Regions from separate parts of the Pseudomonas sp. SWRI51 genome, predicted to be linked through region 1. Evidence: predicted binding sites of a transcription regulator. Region 1 holds the regulator's gene; each other region holds the start of a gene.

Region 1 (7,663 bases):
TCATCAACACGATGTCGCGGATCATCTCTTCCGAAAGGTGGGTATGCACGCGCAGAGGAAAGGCGACGTTCTCGAAAACATCGAGGTCGGTGAACAGTGCACCGCTCTGGAACAGCACGCCCATCTGCTTGCGCGCATCGAACAGGTCACTGCGCGACAGGCTTGGCAGGTTCTGGCCGTTGACCCACACCTCGCCACCGGTCGGGCGCAGCTGTGCCCCCATCAGGCGCAGCAGCGTAGTCTTGCCGCAGCCCGAAGGGCCCATGATGCCTGTGACCTTGCCGCGGGGGATGCGGATGTCCACGTTGCTGAAAATGCTACGCGTGCCGCGTTTGAAGGTCAGGTCCTTCAATTCGACCGCATAGGCGTTATCCACACTCATCTAGACTCCTTGCAGTGCAGCCTCGTCCCATGGACGTGTGATTCCATCTTGAAGGCACACTGGTTCCCCGGCAGGCCGAATCGCGGCGAACTATACCACCGCTGCACAGGCCGGCCCAAGGCCGAGCCTGCGCCGTTCAGCCAGCAGACAGGCTTTGAGGGTTTTCCTACACGCATCGAAGAGGTGAGGTATTGCCTCTTTGCCGCTATAATCGCCGCCTTTTCATCAGGCATTGCGTTTTCGACATGAGCCAATCCAGCGAGCTGATCCAATCCGCCCAGCGCACCTTGCGCCTTGAACTCGAGGCCGTAGAGGGCCTGATGGCGCGTATCGACGCCAATTTCGTCAAGGCCTGCGAGTTGATCCTGGCCAGCAAGGGCCGGGTCGTGGTGGTCGGCATGGGCAAGTCGGGGCATATCGGCAACAAGATCGCCGCCACCCTGGCAAGCACCGGCACGCCGTCGTTTTTCGTGCACCCAGCCGAAGCCAGCCACGGCGACATGGGCATGATCACCCGTGATGACGTGATCCTCGCCTTGTCCAACTCCGGCAGCACCGCCGAAATCGTCACCCTGCTGCCGCTGATCAAGCGCCTCGGCATCCAGATGATCAGCCTGACCGGCAACCCCGACTCGCCACTGGCCCAGGCCGCCGAGGTCAACCTCGATGCGCGCGTGGCCCAGGAGGCCTGCCCGCTGAACCTGGCGCCGACCTCCTCCACCACTGCCGCCCTGGTATTGGGCGACGCCCTGGCCATCGCCCTGCTGGAGGCCCGCGGCTTCACCGCCGAAGACTTCGCCTTCTCGCACCCAGGCGGCGCACTGGGCCGGCGCCTGCTGCTCAAGGTCGAGAACGTGATGCATGCTGGCGACGAACTGCCCCAGGTTCAGCGCGGCACGCTGCTCAAGGACGCGTTGCTTGAAATGTCTCGCAAAGGCTTGGGCATGACCGTGGTACTGGAGGCCGATGGTACTCTGGCCGGCGTCTTCACTGACGGCGACCTGCGCCGCAGCCTGGACCGCAACATCGATATCCATGCCACGCTCATCGATGAAGTCATGACCGTCCATGGCAAGACTGCCCGCGCCGAGATGCTCGCCGCCGAGGCACTTAAAATCATGGAAGACCACAAGATCAGCGCCCTCGTGGTCATCGACAAGGACCGCCGCCCCAACGGCGCCTTGAACATGCACGACCTGCTGCGCGCCGGAGTGATGTAAATGAACCAGGACCTGATGCAACGGGCCAAGGCCATCAAGCTTGCGGTGTTCGACGTCGACGGCGTGCTCACCGACGGGCGCCTGTACTTCCTCGAAGATGGCAGCGAATTCAAGACGTTCAACACCCTCGACGGCCACGGCATCAAGATGCTCATGGCCTCGGGCGTAACCACCGCCATCATCAGCGGCCGCAAGACCCCGGTGGTGGAGCGCCGCGCCAGGAACCTCGGCATCCCGCACCTGTTCCAAGGCCGCGAAGACAAAATGGTGGTACTGGACGGCCTGCTCGCCGAACTCAATCTAAGCTACGAGCAGGTTGCCTACCTGGGCGACGACCTGCCGGACCTGCCGGTCATTCGCCGGGTCGGCCTGGGCATGGCGGTGCACAATGCTGCGGCGTTCGTGCGCGAACATGCCCACGGCATCACCCAGGCGCGCGGCGGCGAAGGTGCTGCACGCGAGTTCTGCGAACTGATCATGCAGGCCCAGGGTACCCTGGACGCTGCCAACGCTCACTACCTGTAAGGCCGGACATGTTCAGCAAGAAGGTTAAAAACATTGCGCTGCTCGGGGCTATCGCTGCCGTACTGGTGGCCGTCGGCTACTGGAACGTCAGCCCAGAAAGCTTCCTCGACAAGCCCGTGGCGCAGGTCGACGAAAGTGCCATCGACTACTACGCGGTCAATGCCCACAGTGTGCAGTTCACCCCTGAGGGCAAGCTGCAGTACGAAATGACTGCCGACAAGGTCGAGCACATGAAGGCCAGCGACGTCACCCTGGTGACCACGCCCGACCTGCACCTGTACCGTGGCACCCAGTTCCCGTGGCATGTGCAGAGCAAGCGCGCCGAGGTCAACCCGGACGGCACCGAGGTCGAACTGATCGACGCGGTCCGCGTGGCCCGCACCGACGAACGCAAGCGCGACACCATCATCACCACCACCCGCATGACCGTGTTCCCGCAGAAGGAATATGCGCAGACCGAGCAAGCCGTTAGAATCGACGGCGCCGGTGGCACCACTACGGGCAAAGGAATGAAAGCGTATTTGAAAGAAGGCAGGATGGACCTGCTCTCTAACGTAAGAGGACAGTATGAGGCTCGTTAAAACCATCCCCCTTCTGCTCAGCCTGGGCGTAGCACTGGGAAGCGCGAGCGCCTTCGCCCTGCCGAACGACCGTGACCAGCCGATCCGCATCCAGGCGGACAACGCCCACCTAGACGACAAGCAAGGCGTGGCCACCTATACCGGCGATGTCATCATCACCCAAGGCTCGATGATGATCAAAGGCAACACCGTGACCATGACCCGTGCCGCCAACGGCGACATCGACGTGGTCACCTCGGTGGGCAACCTGGCCTACTTCGAGCAGCAGCAAAGCGCAGCCAAGGCCGACAAGATGAAAGGCTGGGCGGTGACCATCCAGTACCAGGCGCAAAAAGACCTGGTCGTGCTCACCGACCGCGCCAAGGTCGAGAACGAAGGCAACACCACCGAAGGCGAGAAAATCGTCTACAACACCAAGACCCAAGTGGCTACCGCCGGTCGCGGTGGCAACGTGACTGCACCACGTCAGCGTATCGACATGGTCATTCAACCGAAGAAAAAGGCCGAGTAAATGGCAACCCTCAAAGCCCAGCACCTGGCCAAGAGCTACAAGAGCCGGCAAGTCGTGCGTGACGTCAGCCTGTCGATCGACAGCGGCCAGATCGTCGGCCTGCTCGGCCCTAACGGCGCCGGCAAGACCACCTGCTTCTACATGATCGTCGGGCTGGTCCAGGCTGATCAGGGCCGCGTGCTCATCGACAACCTCGATGTCAGCCACCAGCCCATGCACGGCCGCGCCCAGGCAGGTATCGGCTACCTGCCGCAGGAAGCCTCGATCTTCCGCAAGCTGTCGGTGGCCGACAACATCATGGCCATCCTCGAGACCCGCAAGGACCTCGACCGCGACGGCCGGCGCAAAGAGCTCGAAAGCCTGCTGCAGGAGTTCCACATCAGCCACATCCGCGACAACCTCGGCATGAGCCTGTCCGGTGGCGAACGCCGCCGCGTCGAGATTGCCCGCGCGCTGGCGACTGCACCCAAGTTCATCCTGCTGGACGAACCTTTTGCCGGTGTCGACCCCATTTCGGTGGGCGACATCAAGCAGATCATCCACCACCTCAAGAACAAGGGCATCGGCGTACTGATCACCGACCACAACGTTCGCGAAACCCTGGATATCTGTGAAACTGCGTACATCGTCAACGACGGCCAGCTGATCGCCGAAGGCGACGCCGAGACCATCCTGGCCAACCAGCTGGTCAAGGAAGTCTACCTGGGTCACGAGTTCCGCCTCTGATCCGGGCCGCCTGGAGCACTGTTGCCGCGAGTCGTTCAAGACTTAAGTGTTACAGTGCTCTAGGCAAACGCTGCATTTTCAGGCATATAACTTGCTTAAAATCGGCGCCCACGCGCCCTACGTGTAGTGGATGGCGCATGCGCGCCGGCGAACAAGGTATTAAGCCCCTGCCATGAAACCATCGCTCGTCCTAAAAATGGGCCAGCAACTGACGATGACCCCGCAGTTGCAACAGGCCATTCGTCTGCTCCAGCTTTCTACCCTGGACCTCCAGCAGGAGATTCAGGAAGCGCTGGAATCCAATCCGATGCTCGAACGCCAGGAAGACGGCGAAGATTTCGACAACAGCGACCCGATGGCGGACAACGCCGAAAGCAAACCGGTCGCCGAAGTTCAGGACAACAGCTTCCAGGAATCCACCAGCAGCAGCGAAAACCTCGAAGACGGCGACTGGGGTGAACGCATCCCCAACGAGCTACCGGTCGATACCGCCTGGGAAGATATCTACCAGACCAGCGCCAGCAGCCTGCCCAGCAACGACGATGACGAGTGGGACTTCACCACCCGCACCTCGGTCGGCGAGAGCCTGCAGAGCCACCTGCTGTGGCAACTGAACCTGGCGCCTATGTCCGACACCGACCGCCTGATCGCCGTGACACTGATCGACAGCATCAACGGCCAGGGCTACCTCGAAGACTCCCTCGAAGAAATCTGTGCAGGGTTCGACCCGGAGCTGGACATCGAGCTGGACGAGGTCGAGGCCGTATTGCACCGCATCCAGCAGTTCGAGCCGGCCGGCATCGGCGCTCGCACCCTGGGTGAATGCCTGCTGCTGCAATTGCGCCAACTGCCGGCTTCCACCCCATGGATGGCCGAGGCGCAGCGCCTGGTCACCGACTTCATCGACCTGCTCGGCGGGCGCGACTACAGCCAGCTGATGCGCCGCATGAAGCTCAAGGAAGACGAGCTGCGCCAGGTCATCGAGCTGGTGCAGAGCCTCAACCCGCGTCCCGGCTCGCAAATCGAGTCGAGCGAGCCTGAGTACGTGGTACCTGACGTGATCGTGCGCAAGGACAGCGAGCGCTGGCTGGTCGAGCTTAACCAGGAGGCGATGCCGCGCCTGCGGGTCAACCCGCAGTACGCAGGGTTCGTGCGCCGCGCCGACACCAGCGCCGACAACACCTTCATGCGCAACCAGTTGCAGGAGGCGCGCTGGTTCATCAAGAGCCTGCAGAGCCGCAACGAAACGCTGATGAAGGTCGCCACGCAGATCGTCGAGCACCAGCGCGATTTCCTCGAGTACGGTGACGAGGCCATGAAGCCGCTGGTGCTGCACGATATCGCCGAGGCGGTGGGCATGCACGAGTCGACCATTTCCCGCGTTACCACGCAGAAATACATGCACACCCCGCGCGGCATCTACGAACTGAAATACTTTTTCTCAAGCCACGTGAGCACCGCGGAAGGCGGCGAATGCTCGTCCACGGCGATCCGCGCGATCATCAAAAAACTGGTTGCGGCGGAAAATCAGAAAAAGCCATTGAGTGACAGCAAGATCGCTGGTTTACTGGAGGCACAAGGCATCCAGGTAGCCCGTCGCACCGTCGCCAAGTACCGCGAATCGCTGGGCATAGCCCCATCGAGTGAGCGCAAGCGACTGATGTAGCACCGGGGTCCGCCACAGCGTTTCAGTGGCAGGTGCAACACCTGCCTCTTTATGCACGGGCAATAAAGGAGAAGCTGTATGCAAGTCAACATCAGTGGCCAGCATGTAGAAGTTACCCAACCACTGCGCGATTACGTGCTTGAAAAGCTCGCCCGCGTGGAAGGGCATTTCGACAAGATCACCAATGCAACGGTGATCATGAAAGTCGAGAAGCTGCAGCAGAAGGTTGAAGCAACCCTCCAGATTCCCGGCGGCGAAGTGGTCGCCAATGCCGAACACCTAGACATGTATGCCGCGATCGATGCCTTGGCCGACAAGCTCGACCGCCAACTGAAAAAACACAAGGAAAAACAGCAAAGCTTGCTGCAAGGCGCAGCCGCCCGCTGATCCCCCTCATCCATGATCCGACTTGAAACCATCCTGACCCCCGGCCGTTCCCTCGTGAACGTGCCGGGCGGCAGTAAAAAACGCGCCCTCGAAAAGGTCGCCACCCTGATCGCCGACCAAGTACCAGAGCTGGAGATGCAAGACGTCTTCGAAAAGCTGGTCGCTCGCGAAAAACTCGGCTCAACCGGTTTTGGCAATGGCATCGCCATTCCTCACTGCCGGCTCGAAGGCTGCACGGCGCCGGTAAGTGCCCTGCTGCATCTTGACGCCCCTATCGATTACGACGCCATCGATGGCGCACCGGTCGACCTGCTGTTCGTGCTGCTGGTCCCCGAAGCTGCCACCGATGCCCACCTTGAACTGCTGCGCCAGATCGCCAGCATGCTTGATCGCAAGGACGTTCGCGATCGCCTGCGCTCGGCAAGCAGCAACGAGGCCCTGTACCAGGTTGTCCTGGACGTACAGAACGAGCACTGAACATGCGCCTGATCATCGTCAGCGGCCGCTCCGGCTCCGGCAAGAGCACCGCCCTCGACGTACTGGAAGACAACGGCTACTACTGCATCGACAACCTCCCTGCCGGGCTGTTGCCGCAGTTGGCAGAAAACGCGCTGATCAACACCGAGCTGCAGCAACCCAAGGTTGCTGTTTCCATCGATGCGCGCAACCTGCCCAGCCACCTGTCACGCTTCCCGGAACTGCTCGAGGACGCCCGCGCCCGGCACATCCAATGTGATGTGTTGTACCTGGACGCCGACGAAGACACCCTGCTCAAACGCTTTTCCGAGACACGCCGGCGCCACCCGCTGACCAACCAGAACCGCTCGCTGGCCGAAGCCATTCGCGTCGAAAGCGAGCTGCTTGGCCCCATCGCGGATCTGGCCGACCTCAAGATCGACACCACCAACCTGAACCTGTATCAGTTGCGCGACTCGATCAAGCTGAGGCTGCTCAACCAGCCCGAACCGGGTACGGCGTTTCTGGTGGAATCATTCGGCTTCAAACGCGGCATGCCGGTGGACGCCGACCTGGTGTTCGATGTGCGCTGCCTGCCCAACCCCTACTGGAAGCCGGAACTTCGTGAGCATTCTGGCCTCGAACAGCCGGTTATCGACTACCTGGCCGCGCAGCCGGACGTCGAGGAAATGTTCCAGGACATCTCCAGCTACCTGCTCAAATGGCTTCCGCGTTTTGCCGCCAGCAACCGTGCCTATGTCACCATCGCCATCGGCTGCACAGGCGGCCACCATCGCTCGGTGTATATCACCGAACGCCTCGGCCAGTTGCTCCAGCCCACCCTGAAAAACGTCCAGGTCCGCCACCGCGACCTCTAGCCACAGGATCCGCCCCACCATGCCCGCCCGCGAAATCACCATCATCAACAAGCTGGGCCTGCACGCCCGAGCGGCGGCAAAGTTCGTCGGAGTGGCCGGGCGCTTCCCCTGTCAGGTCCGCGTAGGGCGCGCGCCGGACAAACTGGTAGACGGCAAGAGCATCATGGCCGTCATGATGCTCGCCGCCGGCAAAGGCACCCAAGTGCACCTGTTTACCGAAGGTGAGCAGGAGGACGAAGCCATGGATGCGATTGTCGAACTGATCAACAACTTCTTCGACGAAGGCGAGTAGAGGCCCCACCGCAACATTCTCTGCCAATTGCCAGGATGA
Region 2 (7,663 bases), on a different contig from region 1:
GCCGGCCTTTTTTGTTGTTTTTCCCTAGGTTCCCGAGCAGGCCTGTGCCGGCCTCATCGCAGGCTATCGCCAGCTCCCACAAAGACCGTGCTCAGCCTCGATGCTGATGGCCAGCACCGAACCCGTGGGAGCTGGCGATAGCCTGCGATGAGGCCGGCACAGGCTTGCCGCTAACCCCGCCGCAACCCACGTCAATTTTTTGTTTTGCCGCTGTTGCCGCCTGGCAATTGCCGCTTGCCTGCGCCAAGGCGGAAGCGCTTTGCCGCTTTTCTGGCAGCCGGCAAACCCCAATACCCAGCGCAGCCCGCAGATTCCGGGCTTTGGTGAAAGTGGCACAGCCCTTGCTAAAGCTTTGCCAACGAAATTCCGGTCAACCTCTGAAGGTTTCCCAGACATGAGCATCAGCTTCGACAAAGCCCTTGGCATCCACGAAAAGGCATTGGGCTTCCGCGCCCAGCGCGCCGAGGTGCTGGCCAACAACATTGCCAACGCCGACACGCCTAACTACAAGGCGCGTGACATGGACTTTTCCTCCGTGCTCGCCGCCGAGGCGGACAAGCAGCAAAAAGGTCGCATCGCCCTGGATCGCACCAACACCCGGCACATCGAAGCCGAAGGCCTGGCCATGGCTGACGACACCCTGAAGTTCCGTACCCCGACCCAGCCGTCGGTGGACCAGAACACCGTCGATGCGCATATCGAGCAGTCCAACTACACCGAAAACGCCATCGGCTTCCAGGCCAGCTTCACCTTGCTCAACAGCAAATTCAAAGGGCTGGTCTCAGCCCTGCGCGGAGAATAAGCATGTCCCTGTCCAGTGTCTTCAACATCGCCGGCAGCGGCATGAGCGCGCAAAACACCCGCCTCAACACCGTTGCCTCCAACATCGCCAACGCCGAGACCGTCTCGTCGAGCATCGACCAGACCTACCGTGCCCGCCACCCGGTATTCGCCACCACCTTCCAGAACGCGCAAGCAGGCCAGTCGCTGTTCGAAGAGCAGGGTGAAGCGGGGCAGGGCGTGCAGGTGAAGGGCATCATCGAGGACCAGAGCAATCTGGAAGCCCGTTACGAGCCCAACCACCCGGCGGCGAACAAGGACGGCTACGTCTACTACCCCAACGTCAATGTGGTCGAGGAGATGGCTGACATGATCTCCGCCAGCCGTGCGTTCCAGACCAACGCCGAGCTGATGAACACCGCCAAGGCCATGATGCAGAAAGTTCTGACCCTGGGTCAGTGATAAGGAATCCGAACCATGGCAACGACTTCTACCAGCGGTGTAAACCTCAACGACGTGATCGCCTCCTCAGGCGTGAGCTCCGGTAACGCCGCCAACAAGAAAAGCCTCAGCGGTACCAACGACAACAGCACCCTGGGCAAGGATGCGTTCCTGCAGTTGCTGGTTACCCAGATGCAGCACCAGAACCCGCTCGATCCGCAGGACAACGGCGAGTTCGTGGCCCAGCTTGCGCAGTTCAGCAGCCTCGAAGGCATCACCTCGCTGAACGAGTCGGTGACCAACATCGCCAGCGCCATGGCGTCGTCCCAGGCGTTGCAGGCCTCGTCCCTGGTCGGGCGCTCGGTGATCGTGCAGAACACCAAGGCGGTGGTCGATACCGCCGAAAGCTTCAACGCCCAGTTTGTCGTGCCGCAGGCCATCAACGAGGCCAAGGTCACTGTCACCGACAAGGACGGCAACACCGTCAAGACCATCGAGTTGGGCGAGCAGAAAGCCGGCTACGCGGACTTTATCTGGGACGGCACCAACGCCAAGGGCGAGAAGGTCGCGCCGGGTACCTACACCTTTACCGCCACCACCACGGTGGACGGCAAGTCGGTGCAGATGAACACCCTGCTGCCGGCCAAGGTCACCAGTGTCAGCTTCAACACCACCGGCGAGATGGTTCTCAACCTCGCAGGTGTGGGCAAGGTTTCCCTGTCCGACGTACAAACAATCGGTATCTAAGGCCGACAGAACGGCAAAAGGAGCAACAGCATGTCTTTCAATATCGGCCTTAGCGGTCTGTACGCAGCCAACAAGCAACTCGACGTTACCGGCAACAACATCGCCAACGTCAACACCACTGGTTTCAAGTCCTCGCGTGCCGAGTTCGCCGATGTGTACGCCGGCGCCAACCGTCTGGGCGTGGGCAAGAACCAGGTCGGTAACGGCGTGCGCCTGGCTGCGGTTTCCCAGCAGTTCAGCCAGGGTGACGTGAACAACACCGGCAACGTGCTGGACATGGGTATCCAGGGGCAGGGCTACTTCATCCTGTCCGACAACGGCGCGCAGGTTTACACCCGTGCCGGTGCGTTCCAGAACAACAAGGACAACTTCGTCGTTACCTCCGACGGCTTGCGCCTGCAGGGCTATGCGGCTGATGAAAATGGCAACATCAAGAAGGGCATCCTGACCGACCTGAAGATCGACACTTCGGCGCTGGCGCCTAAGGCTACCACCCTGATCGACCAGGGCATCAACCTGAACTCCGAAGCCGACATCATTGCCCTGCCGATCATCCCGACGCCTACTCCTCCGGCAGATGCGGGTGGCCCGGCGTTCGACCCTTCGGACGACACGACCTACACCAAGTCGTTCCCGACCAAGGTGTACGACAGCCAGGGTAACGAGCACACCATGGAGCAGTTCTATCGCAAGACCGGCACCAATGAGTGGACCATGTACACCCTGGTCGACGGCCGCAACCCGCTCGACCCGACCAGCACCGACCCGCTGGAAGGTACTATCAAGTTCAAGTCCGACGGCAGCGTGCTGTCGATGGCTGCCGAAGCGGTGACCCCAGCTACCGCGTGGTCGGTGACCAACAACACCTTCACGCTCAAGGGCTGGATCCCGGCGGCCAAGGATGCTACCGGCAACTGGGCGTCGAACGGTTCGGCTGCGGCCACTGACGGCATGCGCTTGTCGATGAACAGCACCACCTCGTACAACACCGAGACCGCGCGTATGTCGCAGTCCCAGGATGGCTACGCCACCGGTATCCTGTCGAGCCTGTCGATCGACTCCACCGGCGTGATGTTCGCAAGCTTCAGCAACCAGCAGTCGCGGGCCATTGGTCAGGTAGCGCTGGCGAGCTTCGCCAATGACCAGGGCCTGCAGCAGGTCGGTGGTACCCGCTGGACCGAGACCTTTGCTTCGGGCATTCCGGGCATCGATTCGCCGAAGACCGGCACCCTGGGCAGTGTCGAGTCCAACTCGCTGGAAGCTTCCAACGTCAACCTGACCGCAGAGCTGGTCGAGCTGATCAAGGCGCAGAGCAACTACCAGGCCAACGCCAAGACCATTTCCACTGAAAGCACCATCATGCAGACCATCATTCAGATGACCTGATGTTGGTTGGCTGAGCGGGACTGGACGAACCCCTTCCCTGAAGGGGTTCGTCATTTTTGCAGGAGCGCTTATGAAAAAGCTGCTGGTCATGCTGCTGGCTGTGTTCGGCCTTTATCAGGCGCAGGCGGCTATGGCGCCTTGGTGGCGCTGGGAAAGCCAGGCCGATGGGCGCTTGGTGTGCGCGCAGTGGGCGCCGGGGGAGGGCTGGAAGAAGTTTGCCGGGCCCTTTAACAATGCCGGTTGCCGGGACTTGAACAACTGAATCTCCCCCGGCTGTCGATCCGGGCTTTGTGTGTAGGAGCGGCCTTGCGTCGCGAAAGGGCTGCGCAGCAGCCCCAGGATCTCGGGTTCATGCACAATCGCCGGGGCTGCTTGGCAGCCCTTTCGCGACGCAAGGCCGCTCCTACGAGGGATCGCGTCGCGTGGGGGCTGTATTGCCGCAAGCGGCAACCCAGCGCCGGTTATCCGGCACGCTACGCCCGAGCTTATCGACGCAAAGCCCGTATCCACGGGCTTTTTCAAGTTTTTCAAAAGTTGGTTCGGAACTTGCTTTGTAGCCTGCATAGCAGCGGCGAGCGGCAATCGAACGCCAGTGCAGCGGAGGAAGACTGTGGACAAGATGCTTTACGTGGCCATGACCGGCGCCAGCCAGAACGCGCTGGCGCAGAAGGCCCATGCCAACAACCTGGCGAACGTTACTACCAACGGTTTCCAGCGTGACCTGGAGCAGGCGCGCTCGATGCCGGTATTCGGCGACAGCTTTCCGTCGCGCGCCTTCGCCATGACCGAGCGTCCCGCCACCGACTTCAGTGAAGGGCCGATGATCGAAACCGGCCGTGACCTCGACGTCGCCGTCGGCGGCCACGGCTTCATCGCCGTGCAGGCGCCCGATGGCAGCGAAGCCTATGTGCGCACCGGCAGCCTGAACATTGACGCCCTTGGCGTGCTGCGTACCGGCAATGGCATGCCGGTCATGGGCAACGGTGGCCCGATTGCCATTCCGCCTGAGCAAAAGGTCGAAGTGGGCGCTGACGGCACCATCAGCATCCGTTCGATGGGCGAAGACCCGCGGGTGATGGCCGAGGTCGACCGCATCAAGCTGGTCAACCCCGACATCAAGACCATGACCAAAGGCCCTGACGGCCTGATCCACACCCAAAGCGGCCAGGCGGCACCGGCTGACGGCACAGTGCGCGTCGTGTCGGGCTTCCTGCAAGGCAGCAACGTCAACGCCGTTGAAGAAATGACTTCGGTACTGGCGTTGTCGCGTCAGTTCGAGCTGCACGTAAAGATGATGAGCGCTGCCAAAGAAGGCGATGAAGCCATGGCGCGTGTTTTGCAAATCGGCTAACCACACTTGAACGGGTGCCGTAAAACAGGCGCACGAGGAGAATACTGATGCTTCCGGCTCTTTGGGTCGCTAAAACCGGCCTGTCCGCCCAGGACACCAACCTGACCGTCATTTCCAACAACCTGGCCAACGTCTCGACCACCGGCTTCAAGCGTGACCGTGCCGAGTTCCAGGACTTGCTCTACCAGATCAAGCGCCAGCCAGGTGCGCAGTCCACCCAGGACAGCGAGCTGCCTTCGGGCCTGCAGGTCGGTACCGGTGTGCGTGTCGTCGGCACCCAGAAAAACTTCCAGACCGGCAGCCTGCAAACCACCGAGAACCCGCTGGACCTGGCCGTCAATGGCCGTGGTTTCTTCCAGGTTCTGCAGCCGGACGGCACTGTTTCCTACACCCGTGACGGTACTTTCCACCTGAACTCCGATGGCCAGGTCGTGACCGTCAATGGTTTTGCCCTGGAACCTGCGATCGTCGTACCGAACGATGCCAAGACCTTCACCGTCGGCCAGGACGGTACCGTGTCGATCACCACCGCCGGCAACCCGGCCTCCCAGGTGATCGGCAACCTGCAGACCGCTGACTTCATCAACCCGGCCGGCCTGCAGGCGATCGGCGACAACCTGTTCCTGGAAACCGCAGCCAGCGGCGCGCCGCAGGTCGGTACCCCGGGCCTGAACGGTTTCGGCACCACGCTGCAGCAGACCCTGGAAAACTCCAACGTGAGCACCGTGGAAGAGCTGGTCAACATGATCACCACCCAGCGTGCCTACGAGATGAACTCCAAGGTCATCTCCGCCGCTGACAAGATGATGTCGTTCGTCACCCAGCAGCTGTAAGCCAAACTCAGTAACACCGTGAGGTATGTCATGAAGCGTCTGTTGTTCGTTTTCGCCCTGGGGGGGGCGGTGTCGCTGGCCGGTTGCGTCGCGCCGACGCCCAAGCCCAACGACCCGTACTATGCGCCGGTTCTGCCGCGCACCCCGTTGCCGGCGGCGGCCAACAACGGTTCGATCTACCAGTCCGGTTTCGAGCAGAGCCTGTACACCGACCGCAAGGCGTTCCGGGTCGGTGACATCATCACCATTACCCTGAACGAGCGCACCTCGGCCAGCAAGAACGCAGGCTCGCAGATCGCCAAGGACAGCAAGGCCAATATCGGCCTGACGTCGTTGTTCGGTGCCATCCCCAACACCAACAACCCGTTGGGCAGCGGCGACCTGACGCTCGATGCCGGTTACGAAGGCACCCGGGCGACCAAGGGCGCAAGCTCGGCGTCCCAGGGCAACACCCTGACCGGCTCGATTACCGTGACCGTGGCCGAAGTGCTGCCTAACGGCATCATCGCCGTACGCGGCGAAAAGTGGATGACGCTGAACACCGGTGAAGAGCTGGTGCGTATCGCTGGCATGATTCGCGCCGACGATATCTCCACCGACAACACCGTGCCGTCCACCCGGGTTGCCGATGCGCGCATTACCTATTCGGGGACCGGCTCGTTCGCCGATGCCAGCCAGCCTGGTTGGTTCGACCGCTTCTTCCTCAGCCCGCTCTGGCCCTTCTGAGTACGGATGACCATGTTCAACGCTAGACGGTTGATTGCCGCGACACTGCTACTGATCTGCGCCTTCGCAGCCCATGCCGAGCGGCTGAAGGATATCGCCAGTATTTCTGGCGTACGGTCCAACCAGCTGATCGGCTACGGCCTGGTGGTGGGCCTGAACGGCACCGGCGACCAGACCACGCAGACCCCGTTCACCCTGCAGACCTTCAACAACATGCTGTCGCAGTTCGGCATCAAGGTGCCGGCCGGCTCCGGCAACGTGCAGTTGAAGAACGTCGCGGCGGTGTCGGTGCATGCGGACCTGCCGGCGTTCGCCAAGCCGGGCCAGGTGGTCGATATCACCGTGTCCTCCATCGGTAACTCCAAGAGCCTGCGCGGCGGTAGCCTGTTGATGACCCCGCTCAAGGGTATCGACGGCAACGTCTACGCCATCGCCCAAGGCAACCTGGTGGTGGGCGGCTTCGATGCCGAGGGCCGTGACGGTTCGAAGATCACCGTCAACGTTCCGTCGGCAGGCCGTATTCCTGGCGGTGCCAGCGTCGAGCGAGCGGTGCCGAGCGGTTTCAACCAGGGCAACAGCCTGACCTTGAACCTCAATCGCCCGGACTTCACCACTGCCAAGCGCATCGTCGACAAGGTCAACGAACTGCTTGGCCCAGGTGTCGCCCAGGCCATGGACGGGGGTTCGGTGCGGGTCAGTGCGCCGATGGACCCAAGCCAGCGCGTCGATTACCTGTCGATCCTGGAGAACCTGGAGATCGACCCAGGCCAGGCCGTGGCCAAGGTCATCATCAACTCGCGTACCGGCACCATCGTCATTGGCCAGAACGTCAAGGTGTCGCCGGCAGCGGTGACCCACGGCAGCCTGACCGTGACCATTACCGAAGACCCGATTGTCAGCCAGCCTGGCCCGTTCTCCAATGGCGAGACGGCCGTGGTGCCACGCTCGCGGGTCAATGCCGAGCAGGAAACCAAGCCGATGTTCAAGTTCGGCCCTGGCACCACGCTGGATGAAATCGTCCGTGCCGTGAACCAGGTGGGCGCAGCCCCCGGTGACCTGATGGCAATCCTCGAAGCCCTGAAGCAGGCCGGCGCGTTGCAAGCCGACCTGATCGTGATCTGAGGACCCGCCATGGACTCCAAGAGCCTGATTTCCGGCAAGCCCGACAGCGGCGCCTACACCGACCTCAACCGCTTGAGCTCGCTCAAGCTTGGCGACCGCGACAGCGACGCCAACGTGCGCAAGGTCGCCCAGGAATTCGAGTCGCTGTTCGTCAGCGAAATGCTCAAGGCCTCTCGCAAGGCCACCGACGAGCTTGCCGACGAAGACAGTGTGTCGAACAGCTCCTCGGTCAAACAGTACCGCGACATGTATGACCAGCAGCTGGCCGTCAGCATGT
Region 3 (7,663 bases), on a different contig from region 1:
CGATGAACGCTTCGGCGCGGTCATTGATCTGCAGGGTGGTCACGCCTGGGCCGATGAACCCGTCCAGGTGCTCGAACACCTGCGCCAGCAACTGCCCGGCACGGCGCATCAGGGCCAGTTGCGCGGCGTCCTTGAGAATGACCTGGCTCATTGCAGCAGTTCCTTGAGGTTGGCTTGCTCCTGGCGCAGCAACTGGCGCAGCAGGTCCTGGTAGGTGGCTTGCGGGTGCAGCTCGGCGAGCATGCCGAGGCGAATCCAGTGCTCGGCCTGGGCGTTGATCGAGCGCGACAGGGCAGCGCTGGCCACGCGCAGGTCTTCGTGGAGGGTGTCGCAGATCTTGACGATGCCCATGGCGGGTTGTACCTGTATATGAAACGTATACGGATCATATCCTCTTGTGCATGTGCTGTGCCACACCCCGGTGCGGGCGTGTGCAGTTTTGGGGCCGCTGCGCGCCCCATCGCAGGCTGTTGCCAGCTCGCACAGGGGCTGGGCAATGCCTCAATATTGCGACTGTGCGCGGTCTCTGTGGGAGCTGGCGACAGCCTGCGATGAGGCCAGCACAGGCTTGCGCAGAACCATGGAATCTCCCACCTCTGGGCTGGCCCGGCTTTTGCTGTGACTCCTGCATCCAGGCCATCAACGTCGATGGCCGCTTTTTCATCACGACGAAGGCGCCGTGTTGCTTCGCTTGCTTGTGCAGGCGCGGCAGCCGGCGCCTTTGGCGTTTCATCAGCAGGAGATCGCCGATGAGCAGCAGCGAGGTGCGCAGCGTTTGCCCGTATTGCGGCGTAGGGTGCGGCATTGTCATGAGCGTGCGCGAAGGCAGGGTGGTCAAGGTTAGCGGCGACAAGCAGCACCCCAGCAACTTCGGGCGGCTGTGCACCAAGGGCCTCACTGCCCATGTGCCGCTCGAGGTCGGACGCATGGCCCACGCCTATGTGCGCCGCCAGCGCCAGCCGCCGCCGGTGCGTACCGGCATGGATGCCGCCATCGAAGACGCGGCAGCGCGGCTGCGGGCGATCATCGACCAGCATGGCGCCGACGCCGTGGCGCTGTATGTGTCCGGGCAGATGTCGCTGGAGGCGCAGTACCTGGCCAACAAACTGGCCAAGGGCTACATCCGCACCCGGCACATCGAGTCCAACTCGCGCCTGTGCATGGCCAGCGCCGGCAGCGGCTATAAGCAGTCGCTGGGCGCCGACGGCCCGCCCGGCAGCTACCAGGACTTCGAGCGTGCCGAGGTGTTTCTGGTGATCGGCGCGAATATGGCCGACTGTCACCCGATCCTCTTTCTGCGCCTGCTCGACCGGCTCAAGGCCGGCGCCCGGCTGATCGTTGTCGACCCTCGGCGTAGTGCGACTGCCGACAAGGCCGACCTGTTCCTGCAACTGCGCCCAGGCACCGACATGGCGCTGCTCAATGGCCTGCTGCACCTGTTGCACGTCAACGGCCATACCGACCCGGCGTTCATCACCCAGCACACCGAAGACTGGGCGCAGATGCCGGCGTTTCTGGCCGACTACACCCCCGAGCGCGTGGCGGCCATCACCGGCCTTGAGCCTGCCGCCATCCATCAGGCCGCGCGGCTGATCGGCGAGGCCGGTGACTGGATGAGCTGCTGGACCATGGGCCTGAACCAGAGCATCCACGGCACTTGGCACAGCAACGCATTGTGCAACCTGCACCTGGCCACCGGCGCCATCTGCCGCCCCGGCAGCGGGCCGTTTTCGCTGACCGGCCAGCCCAACGCCATGGGCGGGCGCGAGATGGGTTACATGGGCCCCGGGCTGCCGGGGCAGCGCTCGGCGCAGGTGGCCGCCGACCGCGCCTTCGTCGAGCAGCAGTGGCAATTGGCGCCGGGCACGTTGCGCAGCGAAGGCGGTGAAGGCACGGTGGCGCTGTTCGAGCAGATGAAAAGCGGTGAGGTCAAAGCCTGCTGGATTATCTGCAGCAACCCGGTGGCCAGCGTCGCCAACCGCCAGCAGGTGATCGACGGCCTGGCCCAGGCGCAATTGGTGATCAGCCAGGATGCGTTTCTGGACACTGAAAGCAACCGCTACGCCGACATTCTGCTGCCCGCTGCACTGTGGGCAGAAGGGGAGGGCGTGATGATCAACAGCGAGCGTAACCTGACGCTGATGCCGCGCGCCGTCGAGCCGCCGGGGCAGAGCCTGGAAGACTGGCGCATCATCGCCCGCATCGCCTGCGCCATGGGCTACGGGCATGCGTTCGACTACCCCGATGCCGAGTCGGTATTCGAGGAAATCCGCCGTTTCTGCAACCCCGCCACCGGCTACGACCTGCGCGGCATCGGCTACCGCCAACTGCGCGAGCGCCCGCAGCAGTGGCCCAGCGCACCGGGGCGGGCCGATCACCGCAGCCCGCAGCGCTACCGCAACGATGGCATCAGCCAGCCGCTGTTGCGCGGCGCCAACGGCCAGGTGCCTGCGTTGGCGTTCCCCACCGCCAGCGGCAAGGCGCGCTTTTTCGCCAGGCCCTGGCTGCCACCTGCCGAACTGCCCGACCCGGACTTCCCGTTCGTGCTCAACACCGGGCGTGTGCAGCACCAGTGGCACACCCTGACCAAGACCGGCAAGGTGGCGAGCCTGAACAAGCTCGACCCTGGGCCTTTTGTCGAGATCCACCCCGACGACGCCCAGCGCCTGGGCATCGCCAACAAGGACCAGGTGTCGATCCGCTCGCGGCGTGGCCAGGCGCTGCTGCCGGCCAGGCTGAGCGACCGGGTACTGCCCGGCAGCTGCTTTGCGCCGTTCCACTGGAACGACCTGTATGGCGAGCAACTGGCAATCAACGCCGTTACCTGCGATGCGGTGGACCCCACCTCGTTGCAGCCGGCGTTCAAGCACTGCGCGGTGGCGCTGGAACGTGTGGCGGGGGAGCGTATCGAGGCGGTCGAGCTGGACCTTGCAGCGCCAATCGAGCCTGCACTTGCGCAAGCGCCGCGCCACCGCGTGCTCTGGGCTTCTCAGACCGGCAACGGCGAAGCGTTGGCCCAAAGCTGCGCCGAGCGCTTGCGCAGCGCCGGGCTTGCCGTTGAGCTGAGCTGCATGGAAGCGGTGAGCCCCCAGCAGTTGGTGGGCGCCGCCAGCGTGCTGCTGATCGCCAGTACCTTCGGTGATGGCGACGCCCCAGACAGCGGCGCGGCGTTCTGGCACGCCCTGCAAGGCGAGCAGGGCCAGCACTGCGCCGCGCTGCCCTATGCGGTGCTGGCCCTTGGCGATTCGAGCTACGGCCAGTTTTGCGGCTTTGGGCGCAAGCTCGACCAGCGCTTGGCCGAACTCGGCGCCCACCGCTTGCTGGACCGGGTCGATTGCGAACCGGACTTCGACGAAGCCTTCGACAACTGGCTGGCCAGGCTGCTGGTACAGCTGGGCAGCGCTAAACCACTTGCCGAGGCCGCGCCGCTGGCTGACGGCCACAGCCGCCGACAGCCATGGCGGGCTCCGCTGCTGGAAAATCGGCTGCTCAGCGGCCCCGGCTCCAGCAAGGAAACCCGGCAGATCGTGTTCGACCTCAGCGGCAGCGGCCTCACCTACCAGCCCGGCGATGCCTTGGGCGTATGGCCGCGCAACTGCCCGGCGCTGGTCGATGAGGTGCTGGCGCTGATGCAGCTCGATGGCGCCACCCAGGTGCAGCTCAAGGGCCAGCCGCCGATGACGCTTGCCTACGCATTGGCGCGCCATCTGGATATCACTCGGGTGACGCCCGCGCAGTTGGACGTGTTCAGCCAAACCAGCGCAGACCTGGCGGGCCTTGAGCCTGGCGAACTCAAGGCTTGGCTATGGGGCCGGCAACTGGCCGATGTGCTGCGCGCCTTCCCCCAGCGGCTGGCGCTGGACACCTGGCTGGACCTGCTGAAACCGTTGCAGCCGCGCCTGTATTCGATCAGCTCAAGCCCTGCTGCGCATCCAGGCCAGGTGCACCTGACTACCTCGACAGTGCGCTATGGCGAGCGCAAAGGGGTGTGCTCGACGTTCCTGGCCGACCGTGCCGGTGCGCTTGATGTGGCGATTTTTCCGCAGCCCTCCAAGCATTTTCATCTTCCTGACGACGACGCCACGCCGATCATCATGATCGGCCCCGGCACAGGCATCGCGCCGTTTCGCGGTTTTCTCGAAGAGCGTGAAGTGCGCGGGGCCAGCGGGCGCAACTGGCTGTTTTTCGGCGAGCAGCAAGCCGCCTGCGACTTCTACTACCGCGACCAGGTGCAGGCCTGGGAGGCCAGTGGGCACTTGCGGCTGAGCACTGCGTTTTCCCGTGATCAGGCCGAGAAGATCTATGTGCAGCACCGCCTGCTAGAGCATGGCGCCGAGCTGTGGCAGTGGTTGCAGGCGGGGGCGGTGGTGTATGTGTGCGGCGACGCCCAGCGCATGGCCAGGGACGTCGATAGCGCGCTGCGCCAGGTGGTGGCCGCGCATGGCGGCATGGATGACGCTGCGGCGGGCGCTTATGTCGAGGCGCTGGGGCGCGACAAGCGTTATCGCCGGGATGTGTATTGAGTGCACCAGAGTGGTGAGCGTTGCACTGGGTTGGTTCGTTTTCGGCTTGGTTCAACGGCTGCGTGGGAGTTGCTTTGATGGTGTAGGAGCGGCCTTGTGTCGCGAAAGGGGGGCGAAGCGCCCCCAGGATACGCGCACCACGCTCATAGGGCTGGGGCTGCTTCGCACCCCTTTCGCGACACAAGGCCGCTCCTACAGAGACCGCGCTTGCAAGGTTTGGCACAGTCCCTGCTTTGACCTTTGCACAACAGCCCCGCTGATCAACGGCGATCATCCACGGGCACACACTGATGAGTACAGGCAAAGGCGCCTGGAGCTTTAGCTCCAGGCGCCTTTTTTGTTTTCCGTGATCGAGGATCGGCTATGAAGGCAACAGCGAACGGCGCACCCAGAGAACGACTGGTCATTGTCGGCAACGGCATGGTTGGCCACCACTGTGTCGAACAACTGGTCGCACGCGGTGCGCTTGAGCGCTTCGAGCTGCATGTGTTCGGCGAAGAGCGTCAGCGCGCCTACGACCGTGTGCACCTCTCCGAATACTTTGCCGGCAGTTGCGCCGAAACCCTGGCCCTGTGCGACCAGGCGTTCTATGGCGACAACGGCGTGCACCTGCACCTGGGCGAGGCGGTGCGGGAAATCGACCGCGAGCGCCGCGAAGTGGTCACCGCCCAGGGCCGCTACGGCTATGCGCAGTTGGTACTGGCCACCGGTTCCTACCCGTTCGTGCCACCGATTGAAGGTTCGGCGGGTGATGCACGCCTGGTCTACCGCACCCTCGATGACTTGGACGCCATCCGCGCTGCCGCAAGCTCGGCGCGCCGTGGCGTGGTGGTCGGCGGTGGGCTGCTGGGGCTGGAGGCGGCCAATGCGCTTAAATCCCTCGGCCTGCAAGCCCACGTGGTGGAGTTCGCCCCACGGCTGATGCCGGTGCAGCTCGACAACGATGGCGGCGCCGCCCTGAAAGCGCAGATCGAAGCGCTGGGCGTGGGCGTGCACTTGTCCCGCGCTACCCAGTCGATCAGCGCCGGCGAGCACTACCGCTACCGCATGAACTTCGACGGCGGCGAACACCTGGAAACCGACCTTGTGGTGTTCTCGGCCGGCATCCGCCCCCAGGACGCCCTGGCCCGTGCCTGCGGCCTGGAAGTCGCCCCCCGTGGCGGGGTGGTGATCGACAACCACTGCACCAGCAGCGACCCGCAGATCTTCGCCATCGGCGAGTGCGCCTCGTGGAACGGCAGCGTTTTCGGCCTGGTTGCGCCGGGCTATGCCATGGCCCGTAACCTTGCGGCGCTGCTGATGGGCGAGGCTGCCACGGCGTTCACTGGTGCCGACATGTCGACCAAACTCAAGCTGCTGGGCGTCGACGTCGGTTCCATCGGCGATGCCCATGGTGCCACGCCCGGTGCGCGCAGCTACCGCTTCATCGATGAAGCCAACGCCTCGTACCGGCGCCTGGTGGTCGATGCCAGCGGCAAGCACGTGATTGGTGCGGTGCTGGTGGGCGACAACAGCTATTACGACACCCTGCTGCAGTACGCCCAGAACGGCATCAAGCTGCCGGCCGACCCTGCGGCGTTGATTCTGCCGCAAGGCGCAGGGGCGCCAGCGCTTGGCGCCGATGCGTTGCCCGACAGCGCGACCATTTGCTCGTGCCACAACGTCAGCAAGGGCGCGGTGTGCGCCGCCATCGACGGCGGCTGTGCAGACCTGGGTTCGGTCAAGGCTTGCACCAAGGCTGCCAGTGGTTGCGGTGGTTGCTCGGCGCTGCTCAAGCAGGTGGTCGAGCACGAGCTCAGCGCCCGCGGGGTGGCCGTGGACAAGAGCCTGTGCGAGCACTTCGCCTACACCCGCCAGGAGCTTTACGCGCTGGTGCGGGTAGAGGGCATTCGCACCTTCGCCGACCTGCTGCAACGCCACGGCAAGGGCCATGTTGGGTGTGACCTGTGCAAGCCGGCAGTGGGCAACATTCTGGCCTCGTGCTGGAACCAGCCGATCATGGACCCGGCGCTGGTGCCGCTGCAGGACACCAACGACACCTTCATGGCCAACATGCAGAAAAACGGCACCTACTCAGTGGTGCCGCGCATTCCTGGTGGCGAAATCACCCCGGAAAAACTTATCGTCATCGGCCAGGTGGCAAAAAAATACGACCTCTACACCAAGATCACCGGCGGCCAGCGCATCGACCTGTTCGGCGCCCAGTTGCACGAGCTGCCGCTGATCTGGGGCGAGCTGATCGAGGCTGGCTTCGAAACCGGCCACGCCTACGGCAAGTCCACCCGCACGGTAAAGTCCTGCGTCGGCAGCACCTGGTGCCGCTATGGCGTGCAGGACAGCGTGGCCATGGCGCTGCGCCTGGAAGACCGCTACAAGGGCCTGCGCTCGCCGCACAAGCTCAAGTTCGCGGTATCGGGCTGCACCCGCGAATGCGCCGAAGCGCAAAGCAAAGACATCGGCGTGATTGCAACCGACAAGGGCTGGAACCTCTACGTGTGCGGCAACGGCGGTATGCGCCCGCGCCACGCCGAGCTGTTCGCCACCGACCTTGACGACGAAACCCTGGTGCGCCTGATCGACCGTGTGCTGATGTTCTACATCCGTACCGCTGACAAGCTGCAGCGCACCTCGGTATGGCGCGAGAACCTCGAAGGCGGCCTGGACTACCTCAAGCAGGTGGTGCTGGACGACAGCCTCGGCATTGCTGCCGAGCTTGAAGCGCAGATGCAGCACGTAGTCGAGCAGTATGAATGCGAATGGGCCAACGCCCTGAGCGACCCGGAAAAACTCAAGCGTTTCCGCACCTTCGTCAACGACGAACGCCCCGACCCCGACGTGCATTTTGTCCGCGAACGCGGCCAACGCCGCCCGGCCGGCGCGCTGCACCTGATCCCGACCCATGAGGAGGCTGTGTGATGAACCTGTCCAATGCTGCTGTAAAGACGCAAAGCAACTGGCTAGCCGTGTGCACTGCGGCTGATCTGGTCGCCGATTCCGGGGTGGTGGTCTGGCACGAAGGCCAGCAGGTGGCGCTGTTCTACCTGCCGGGGCAGGGCGGTGAGCTGTTTGCCGTCGGCAACCGCGACCCGCGCTCAGGGGCCAACATCATCGGGCGTGGCTTGGTTGGCTCGGTACAAGGT
Region 4 (7,663 bases), on a different contig from region 1:
AGGCGGTTGGCGAACATCTGCGCGCCTTCGGACAGGCGGGCAGATTCGCTGGCTACAGCCACCGGGCTGCGCGGCTCGTGGCTGTCGGCGTCGGTGTTATCGGCGCCAGCCTGGCGCCGCTCGCCAGTGACGAACTGATCAGGCTGAACCTTGAACAGCAGCAGCTTGCACGGCAGCGCGCCGTTCCAGAATGCGTACTGCTTGTGGCTGCGAATGCCCATGCGCTTGCCCAGCTCAGGCGCGCCGGTGAACACCGCCGCCTCCCAGCCCATGCATGCCTGGCGCAGGCGTTCGCCGAGGTTCTGGTAAAGGTACAGCAGGCTGGCTTCATCACCCAGGCGCTCGCCGTAAGGCGGGTTGCTGATGACCAGGCCTTTCTGGTTCTGGTCCGGGCGTGGCTCGAAGCTTGCCACCTCGCCTTGGTAGATCTTCACCCAGTCGCCCAGGCCGGCACGCTCGACGTTGTTGCGCCCCGGCTGGATCAGCCGCGGGTCGGCCTCGTAGCCGCGAATCCACAGCGGCGGCTTGGCCAGGCCTGCCTGGGCGCGTGCCAGGGCCTCGTCGTGCAGCTTGCGCCACAACGCCGGCACATGGCCAAGCCAGGCGCTGAAACCCCAGCGCTCACGCTTGAGGTTGGGTGCAATGTCAGCGGCGATCATCGCCGCCTCTACCAGGAAAGTACCCACACCGCACATCGGGTCAGCCAGTGCACCGCCTTCAGCGGCGATGCGCGGCCAGCCGGAACGGATCAGTACGGCCGCTGCAAGGTTTTCTTTCAGCGGCGCGGCGCCCTGCTGCAGGCGGTAGCCGCGCTGGTGCAGGCTGTGGCCAGACAAGTCGAGGGACAGGATCGCCTCGCCACGGTCCAGGCGCAGGTGCACGCGCAGGTCAGGGTCGAGCTTGTCCACCGAGGGGCGCAGGCCTTCGCGGTTGCGCAACTTGTCGACGATGGCGTCCTTGACCTTGAGCGCACCGAAGTGGGTGTTGTCGATACCCGAGCCATGGCCACTGAATTCCACCGCCAGGGTGCCGTCGGCAAGCAGGTGGTCGGCCCAGTCCACGGCGTTGACGCCGTCGTACAGGTCGTCAGCGTTCTTCATGGAGAAGCGCTTGAGCACCAGCAATACGCGGTTGGCCAGGCGCGACCACAGGCACAGGCGGTAGGCGGTTTCCATGTCGGCCTCGCCGCGGATGGCCGAGGTGTGTTCACGCACCTCGTCCAGGCCCAGGTTGCGGGCTTCCTCGGCAAGCAGGCCTTCCAGGCCTTTGGGGCAGGTGAGATATAGTTCGAAACGGTCCGACATGGTTGATCCAGAGCCTTTGGCTAGGTAAATGGCACGCCGACGCATCGGCTGCCGCTGTTTGCCCACACGCTTTTTGTGAAGCGTGCGGGTGGCCGGCGAAGACGTTCGCTTGGGCCTGGCCGCCCGACTGACGTAGCAACTGCCGGTTGGCAAGAGGCTTGGATCGTCGGGCAGTGTGAAAATTTCATCGACAGAGGGCCTGGATGTGACCCTTCGTCGCGTTAGCAGATGTTACAGGCTTCAGCCAGCAACACTGGCTAAATGATTTCAAACGCCGACCAAACCCTGATCATAGCGGGCTTGTAGGCAATTACGGTTGAGTCGCATTTATTTACTTATCCCTTCACCTTCAGAAACGTTACGTCCTTATGACAAAACGATCATTCACACTGTCACCCGCATTGGTTAGAACTGGTCTCAGGCCGCTTCGCAACGAGGTGGCACTTTTAGCCCGCCACGCCGGCAGCGGGCGCAACCGGCAGAACGATTCTGCCCGGCCTCGTAGAGGCCGACGGGACATTACAGTCAACAAGTGAGGGCAACACCCTATGAGAAGACTTAAGCGTGATCCGTTGGAAAGAGCATTTTCACGTGGCTACCAGTATGGAGTCACCGGCAAATCCCGCGAACTTTGCCCATTCACCTTGCCATCTGTCCGCCAAGCCTGGATCAACGGCTGGCGCGAAGGCCGCGGCGATAACTGGGACGGTATGACTGGTACCGCTGGTATTCACAGACTCAACGAAAATCACGCCGTTGGCTGAACGAGGACACTGAATTCGAGTCACCATGCACGCCCCATCCGGGCGGCGGGCTGCGGCCCAAGGGGTCCCAAAGGGGGCCCCTTTTTTATGCCTGTCGATTTCTGACAGCTCAGCGCGGCATCGCTGCAATTGCATCTACCGCCTCACGGATCAGCGCCGGGCCTTTATAAATGAAGCCCGAGTAGATCTGCACCAGGCTTGCGCCAGCGGCGATTTTCTCAGCCGCATGACGCCCCTCGGTAATGCCGCCTGCGGCGATGATTGGCAACTTGCCACCCAGCTCACCCGCCAGCACCTTCACGGTGTGGGTGCTTTTTTGCAGCACCGGCGCACCTGACAGGCCACCCGCCTCACCGCCAAACGGCAAGCCCTCGACCCCTTCCCGGCTCAGCGTGGTATTGGTGGCAATGACCGCATCCATGCCCGACTGCATCAGCGCGGCGGCCACCAGCGCGGTTTCTTCATCGCTCATGTCTGGCGCGATCTTGATCGCCAGCGGCACGCGCTTGCCATGGGCGGTGGCCAGTTGCTCACGGCGCTCAGCCAACACATCGAGCAGTTGCTTGAGCGAATCGCCAAATTGCAGCGAGCGCAAGCCAGGGGTGTTGGGCGAGCTGACGTTGACGGTAATGTAGCTTGCGTCGTTGTAGACCTTCTCCAGGCAGATCAGGTAGTCGTCCTGGGCGCGCTCGACCGGGGTATCGAAGTTCTTGCCAATGTTGATGCCCAGCACCCCGGTGTAGCGCGCCGCCCGAACCCGCGCCAGCAGGTGATCGACACCCAGGTTGTTGAAACCCATGCGGTTGATGATCGCCGTGGCTTCAGGCAAGCGGAACAACCGTGGCTTGGGGTTGCCCGGCTGCGGGCGCGGGGTGATGGTGCCGATCTCGACGAAGCCGAAGCCCAGTTGCGCAAAGCCGTCGATGGCCGCGCCATTTTTATCCAGGCCTGCGGCCAGGCCCACTGGGTTTGCGAAGTTCAAGCCCATCACCGTCACCGGCAACGCCGCAGGTTGCTTGCACAGCATGCCATTGAGGCCCATGCGGCCTCCGGCGCCGATCAGGTCCAGCGACAGGTCGTGGGAGGTTTCCGGGGAGAGCTTGAACAGCAGTTGGCGGGCCAGGTTATACATGGGCGGGCGGACTCGCGGTGTGTGAGGGTGGCGATTATAGCCAGCGCATCGCCTCGGTGACAGGGCAATGGCACATGGGTTGCTTCGCAAGGCCTATGTTGCCCTTTCCGAACACCTGAGGTTCCTTGTGAATACTGCCCTCCCGACATCACCGCTGGCCTGGGTCAACGGCAGCGACGCGCCGGAAAAAACCAGCCTGAACCTGGGTTTCATGGCCTTGAGCGACTGCGCATCGGTTGTGGTCGCCGCCACCCAGGGCTTTGCCCAGCAGCAAGGCCTGACCCTGAACCTGCGCCGCCAGGCCTCGTGGGCGGGCCTGCGCGACAAGCTGGTGAGCGGCGAACTCGATGGCGCCCATTGCCTGTACGGGCTGGTCTACGCCGTGCATCTGGGTGTGGGCGGCGGGCCGGCCAGTGACATGGCCGTGCTCATGGGCCTGAACCAGAACGCCCAGGCGATCAATCTGTCGCCTGCGCTGCAGCGCAAGGGCGTGACCAGCCCTGAGGCGTTGGCACAATTGGTGCACCAAGGTGGCGCACGGCTGACCTTCGCCCAGACCTTCCCCACCGGCACCCATGCCATGTGGCTCAACTACTGGCTGGCCAGCCAAGGCATTCACCCGCTACGCGACATCAACAGCGTGGTGGTGCCGCCGGCGCAGATGGTTGCGCACATGCAGGCTGGGCGCATCGACGGCTTTTGCGTGGGCGAGCCATGGTCGGCAACGGCCATCGCCCAAGGCCAGGGCTTTACCCTGGCAACCAGCCAGTCGGTGTGGCCGGACCACCCCGAGAAGGTGTTGGCCTGCGCCCGTGGCTTTGTCGAGCAGTACCCCAACAGCGCACGGGCGCTGATCAAGGCCGTGCTTGCCGCCAGCCGCTTTATCGAGAGCAGCGTCGAGAACCGCCGCAGCACCGCGCAGTTGCTCAGCGCCAGCGCCTACCTGGACACCCCGCCAGGCAACATCGAACCGCGCCTGCTGGGCGACTACCATGATGGCCTGGGCAACCATTGGCAGGACTCGCACCCGCTGCGCCTGTTCGATGATGGCCGGGCCAACCTGCCTTATCTGTCCGACGGCATGTGGTTCATGACTCAGTTCCGCCGCTGGGGCGTTCTGCGCGACGACCCGGACTACCTGGGGGTCGCCAGCCAGGTGCAGCAACTGGGCCTGTACCGCGAGGCCGCCGAGGCGCTTGGCGTTGCCTGCCCGCAGCAGGCGATGCGCAGCAGCTTGCTGATCGACGGTGGCCGCTGGGACGGCAGCGCCCCCCATGCCTACGCGCGCAGCTTCAGCTTGCATGCGCTGGACGCGGCGCCTTGCGCCCGCGTCGGCTACTGAGGGGGTGCCATGCTGCGTATCTTGCTGATCGACGACACCGAAAAGAAAGTCGGCCGCCTCAAGGCTGCGCTGATGGAGTCAGGCTTCGAGGTCATCGAAGCGCCAAGCCTGACCATCGACCTGCCGGCTTGCGTCGAAACGGTGCACCCGGATGTAGTGCTGATTGATACCGAGTCACCGGGGCGTGATGTGATGGAACAGGTGGTCATGGTCAGCCGTGACCAGCCACGGCCAATCGTGCTGTTTACCGACGAGCATGATCCGGGGGTGATGCGCCAGGCGATCCAGGCAGGGGTCAGCGCTTATATAGTCGAAGGCATCCATGCAGCCCGCCTGCAGCCGATTCTGGATGTGGCCATGGCCCGCTTCGAGAGCGACCAGGCACTTAAGGCCCAGTTGGTTGCCCGCGACCAGCAACTGGCCGAGCGCAAACGCATCGAACAGGCCAAGGGCATGCTGATGAAAATGAAAGACTGTAACGAGGAACAGGCCTACACCCTCATGCGCCGCCAGGCCATGAGCCGCCAGCAGAAGCTGATCCAAGTGGCCGAGCAGATCATTGCCATGTCGGAGCTGCTTGGGCCTTGAGGCACGGGAGCCTGTAGGAGCGGCCTTGTGTCGCGAAAGGGGTGCAAAGCGCCCCTAGGTTTTCTGAGCTGATACAGAAATCGGCGGGGCCGCTCTGCGGCCCTTTCGCGACACAAGGCCGCTCCTACACGGGCAACCCTGCGTTGCAGCTTCAAGCCTGTGGAACTGGCCCGGCTCTTGCTCACTTAAACTCCAGGTAGCCAACGGCGGTTGCCACACACTCCCGACAAAGACGTCGCTCCCCCTCCACAGCCGTGGACCGGGTAGCGGCGTCTTTTTCGTTTCCGCCCCTGTGCAGCACGCCGAACGAGGTGTTCGATGAATACGAGCTTCTGGAAATCCGGGCATGTGCCCACGCTGTTTGCCGCCTTCCTGTATTTCGACCTGAGCTTCATGGTCTGGTATCTACTGGGCCCCATGGCGGTGCAGATCGCCGCCGACCTGCAACTCACCGCCCAGCAACGGGGCCTGATGGTCGCAACGCCGATTCTGGCAGGCGCGATCCTGCGTTTTGTCATGGGCCTGCTGGTCGACCGGCTGTCGCCAAAAACCGCCGGCCTGATTGGCCAAGTGATCGTCATCATCGCGCTGGCCTGCGCCTGGCACCTAGGCGTACACAGCTACGAACAGGCCCTGCTGCTGGGGGTGTTCCTCGGCGTCGCCGGCGCCTCGTTCGCCGTATCGCTGCCCCTGGCATCGCAGTGGTACCCGCCGCAGCACCAAGGCAAGGCCATGGGCATCGCCGGTGCCGGCAACTCAGGCACGGTGTTCGCCGCGCTGCTGGCCCCGGTTCTGGCGGCAAGCTTTGGCTGGAACAACGTGTTCGGCTTTGCCGTGCTGCCTTTGCTGCTGACCCTGCTGGTGTTTGCCCTGCTGGCGCGCAACGCACCACAACGGCCAAAACCAAAAGCGATGGCCGACTACCTGAAGGCCCTCGGCGACCGCGACAGTTGGTGGTTCATGTTCTTCTACAGCGTCACCTTCGGCGGCTTTATTGGCCTGGCCAGCGCCCTGCCCGGCTACTTCAGTGACCAGTACGCCCTGAGCCCGGTCACCGCCGGCTACTACACCGCCGCCTGCGTATTCGCCGGCAGCCTGATGCGCCCCCTGGGCGGCGCGCTGGCGGACCGCTTCGGCGGCATCCGCACGCTGCTGGCCATGTACACCGTTGCGGCCATCTGCATCGCCGCAGTCGGCTTCAACCTGCCCAGCGCAGCAGCGGCCCTGGCCCTGTTCGTCAGCGCCATGCTCGGGCTGGGTGCCGGCAACGGCGCGGTATTCCAACTGGTGCCACAGCGCTTTCGCCAGGAGATTGGCGTAATGACCGGGTTGATCGGCATGGCCGGCGGCATCGGCGGCTTCGTGCTGGCCGCAGGGCTGGGCACCATCAAGCAACACACCGGTGATTACCAGTTGGCGCTGTGGTTGTTCGCAAGCCTCGGCGTGCTGGCCTGGTTTGGCCTGCACGGGGTCAAACAACGCTGGCGCACCACCTGGGGCTCGGCGGCGGTGACCGCGGCGCGAGTATGAGCCTGCGCCTGAGCTTTGCCCAGGCCAGTGCCACCGGGCCACGCGATGAAAACCAGGACGCCCTGCGGCTGGTCACGCCCGCGCCGGAGCTTGCGGCCAGTAAAGGCTACCTGTTTGCCCTGGCTGACGGCGTCAGCCAGTGTGCCGACGGCGGCCTGGCCGCACGTGCCAGCTTGCAGGCATTGGCCATGGACTACTACGCCACCCCGGCGACCTGGGGCGTTGCTCAGGCCTTGGACAAACTTCTATTGGCGCAAAACCGCTGGTTGCGCGCCCAAGGCAGCGGCCAGCCACTGCTGACCACACTCAGCGCCCTGGTATTACGTGGCCGACGCTTCACCTTGGCCCACGTTGGCGATTGCCGGGTGTACCGCTGGTACGCCGGGCGCCTGCAATGCCTGAGCGAAGACCATGTGTGGGACCAGCCCGGCATGCAGCACGTGCTCAAGCGCGCGCTTGGCCTGGACCAGCACCTGCTGGTCGACTACCTGGATGGCGAGCTGCAGCAAGGCGAATGTTATCTGCTGCTTAGCGATGGGGTGTGGGCAAGCCTGGGCGATCTGGGCATCCAGTCCATCCTGCGCGAACAGCCCAACCTGCAGGATGCCGTCGACACGCTGGTGGCCACCGCCCACCACCACGGCAGCCAGGACAACGCCAGCGCGCTGCTGGTACACGTCGATGGCCTGGGCGCCAGCAACCTTGGCGATGCCCTGGCGCAGTTGCAACACTGGCCGCTGCCGGGGCCTCTACGCGAAGGCCAGGTGATCGATGGCTGGGCCGTGGGAGGCATCGTGGCGCAAAGCAGGCAGTCGCTGCTGTACCGGGTACAGGACGCCCACGGCCAGAACTGGCTACTCAAGACCTTGCCCCATCCGCGCGACCAGGAACCAGGCGCAGCCCAGGCGTTGCTGCAGGAGGAATGGTTTTTGCGCCGGGTCGCGGGCCGGCATTTTCCTGAAGTTCACCCTGCCAGCGAGCGCCAGCACCTGTATTACCTGAT

What was found. The regulator sigma-54, encoded in region 1, starts transcription at its own class of promoters, with help from an activator protein. The targets are predictions, from matches to a motif close to ANTGGCATNNANNTTGCTNT.
Region 2: HU720_RS12240 (flagellar basal body rod protein FlgF) is a predicted target of sigma-54. The motif match lies at 3,888-3,907, and genes of this name have one in related genera.
Region 3: nirB (nitrite reductase large subunit NirB) is a predicted target of sigma-54. The motif match lies at 4,739-4,758, and genes of this name have one in related genera.
Region 4: HU720_RS22680 (CmpA/NrtA family ABC transporter substrate-binding protein) is a predicted target of sigma-54. The motif match lies at 3,267-3,286, and genes of this name have one in related genera.

Annotation. Positions count from the first base shown of each region.
Region 1 covers NZ_JABWRG010000006.1:12,517-20,179, forward strand. Annotated here, with positions in the region: gene HU720_RS03660 (ATP-binding cassette domain-containing protein) at 1-382, opposite strand, end outside; gene HU720_RS03665 (KpsF/GutQ family sugar-phosphate isomerase) at 628-1,602, shown strand; gene HU720_RS03670 (HAD family hydrolase) at 1,603-2,127, shown strand; gene lptC (LPS export ABC transporter periplasmic protein LptC) at 2,136-2,708, shown strand; gene lptA (lipopolysaccharide transport periplasmic protein LptA) at 2,695-3,219, shown strand; gene lptB (LPS export ABC transporter ATP-binding protein) at 3,220-3,945, shown strand; gene HU720_RS03690 (RNA polymerase factor sigma-54) at 4,118-5,611, shown strand; gene raiA (ribosome-associated translation inhibitor RaiA) at 5,690-5,998, shown strand; gene ptsN (PTS IIA-like nitrogen regulatory protein PtsN) at 6,011-6,475, shown strand; gene rapZ (RNase adapter RapZ) at 6,478-7,332, shown strand; gene HU720_RS03710 (HPr family phosphocarrier protein) at 7,352-7,624, shown strand.
Region 2 covers NZ_JABWRG010000033.1:8,565-16,227, reverse strand. Annotated here, with positions in the region: gene flgB (flagellar basal body rod protein FlgB) at 395-802, shown strand; gene flgC (flagellar basal body rod protein FlgC) at 805-1,242, shown strand; gene flgD (flagellar hook assembly protein FlgD) at 1,258-1,968, shown strand; gene flgE (flagellar hook protein FlgE) at 1,999-3,354, shown strand; gene HU720_RS12245 (hypothetical protein) at 3,425-3,616, shown strand; gene HU720_RS12240 (flagellar basal body rod protein FlgF) at 3,965-4,705, shown strand; gene flgG (flagellar basal-body rod protein FlgG) at 4,753-5,538, shown strand; gene flgH (flagellar basal body L-ring protein FlgH) at 5,569-6,264, shown strand; gene HU720_RS12225 (flagellar basal body P-ring protein FlgI) at 6,271-7,386, shown strand; gene flgJ (flagellar assembly peptidoglycan hydrolase FlgJ) at 7,396-7,663, shown strand, end outside.
Region 3 covers NZ_JABWRG010000072.1:18,123-25,785, reverse strand. Annotated here, with positions in the region: gene map (type I methionyl aminopeptidase) at 1-151, opposite strand, end outside; gene HU720_RS18125 (ParD-like family protein) at 148-351, opposite strand; gene HU720_RS18120 (bifunctional nitrate reductase/sulfite reductase flavoprotein subunit alpha) at 750-4,523, shown strand; gene nirB (nitrite reductase large subunit NirB) at 4,887-7,439, shown strand; gene nirD (nitrite reductase small subunit NirD) at 7,439-7,663, shown strand, end outside.
Region 4 covers NZ_JABWRG010000131.1:873-8,535, reverse strand. Annotated here, with positions in the region: gene rlmKL (bifunctional 23S rRNA (guanine(2069)-N(7))-methyltransferase RlmK/23S rRNA (guanine(2445)-N(2))-methyltransferase RlmL) at 1-1,304, opposite strand, end outside; gene rmf (ribosome modulation factor) at 1,853-2,068, shown strand; gene HU720_RS22685 (quinone-dependent dihydroorotate dehydrogenase) at 2,178-3,200, opposite strand; gene HU720_RS22680 (CmpA/NrtA family ABC transporter substrate-binding protein) at 3,328-4,542, shown strand; gene HU720_RS22675 (ANTAR domain-containing protein) at 4,552-5,130, shown strand; gene HU720_RS22670 (nitrate/nitrite transporter) at 5,449-6,660, shown strand; gene HU720_RS22665 (bifunctional protein-serine/threonine kinase/phosphatase) at 6,657-7,663, shown strand, end outside.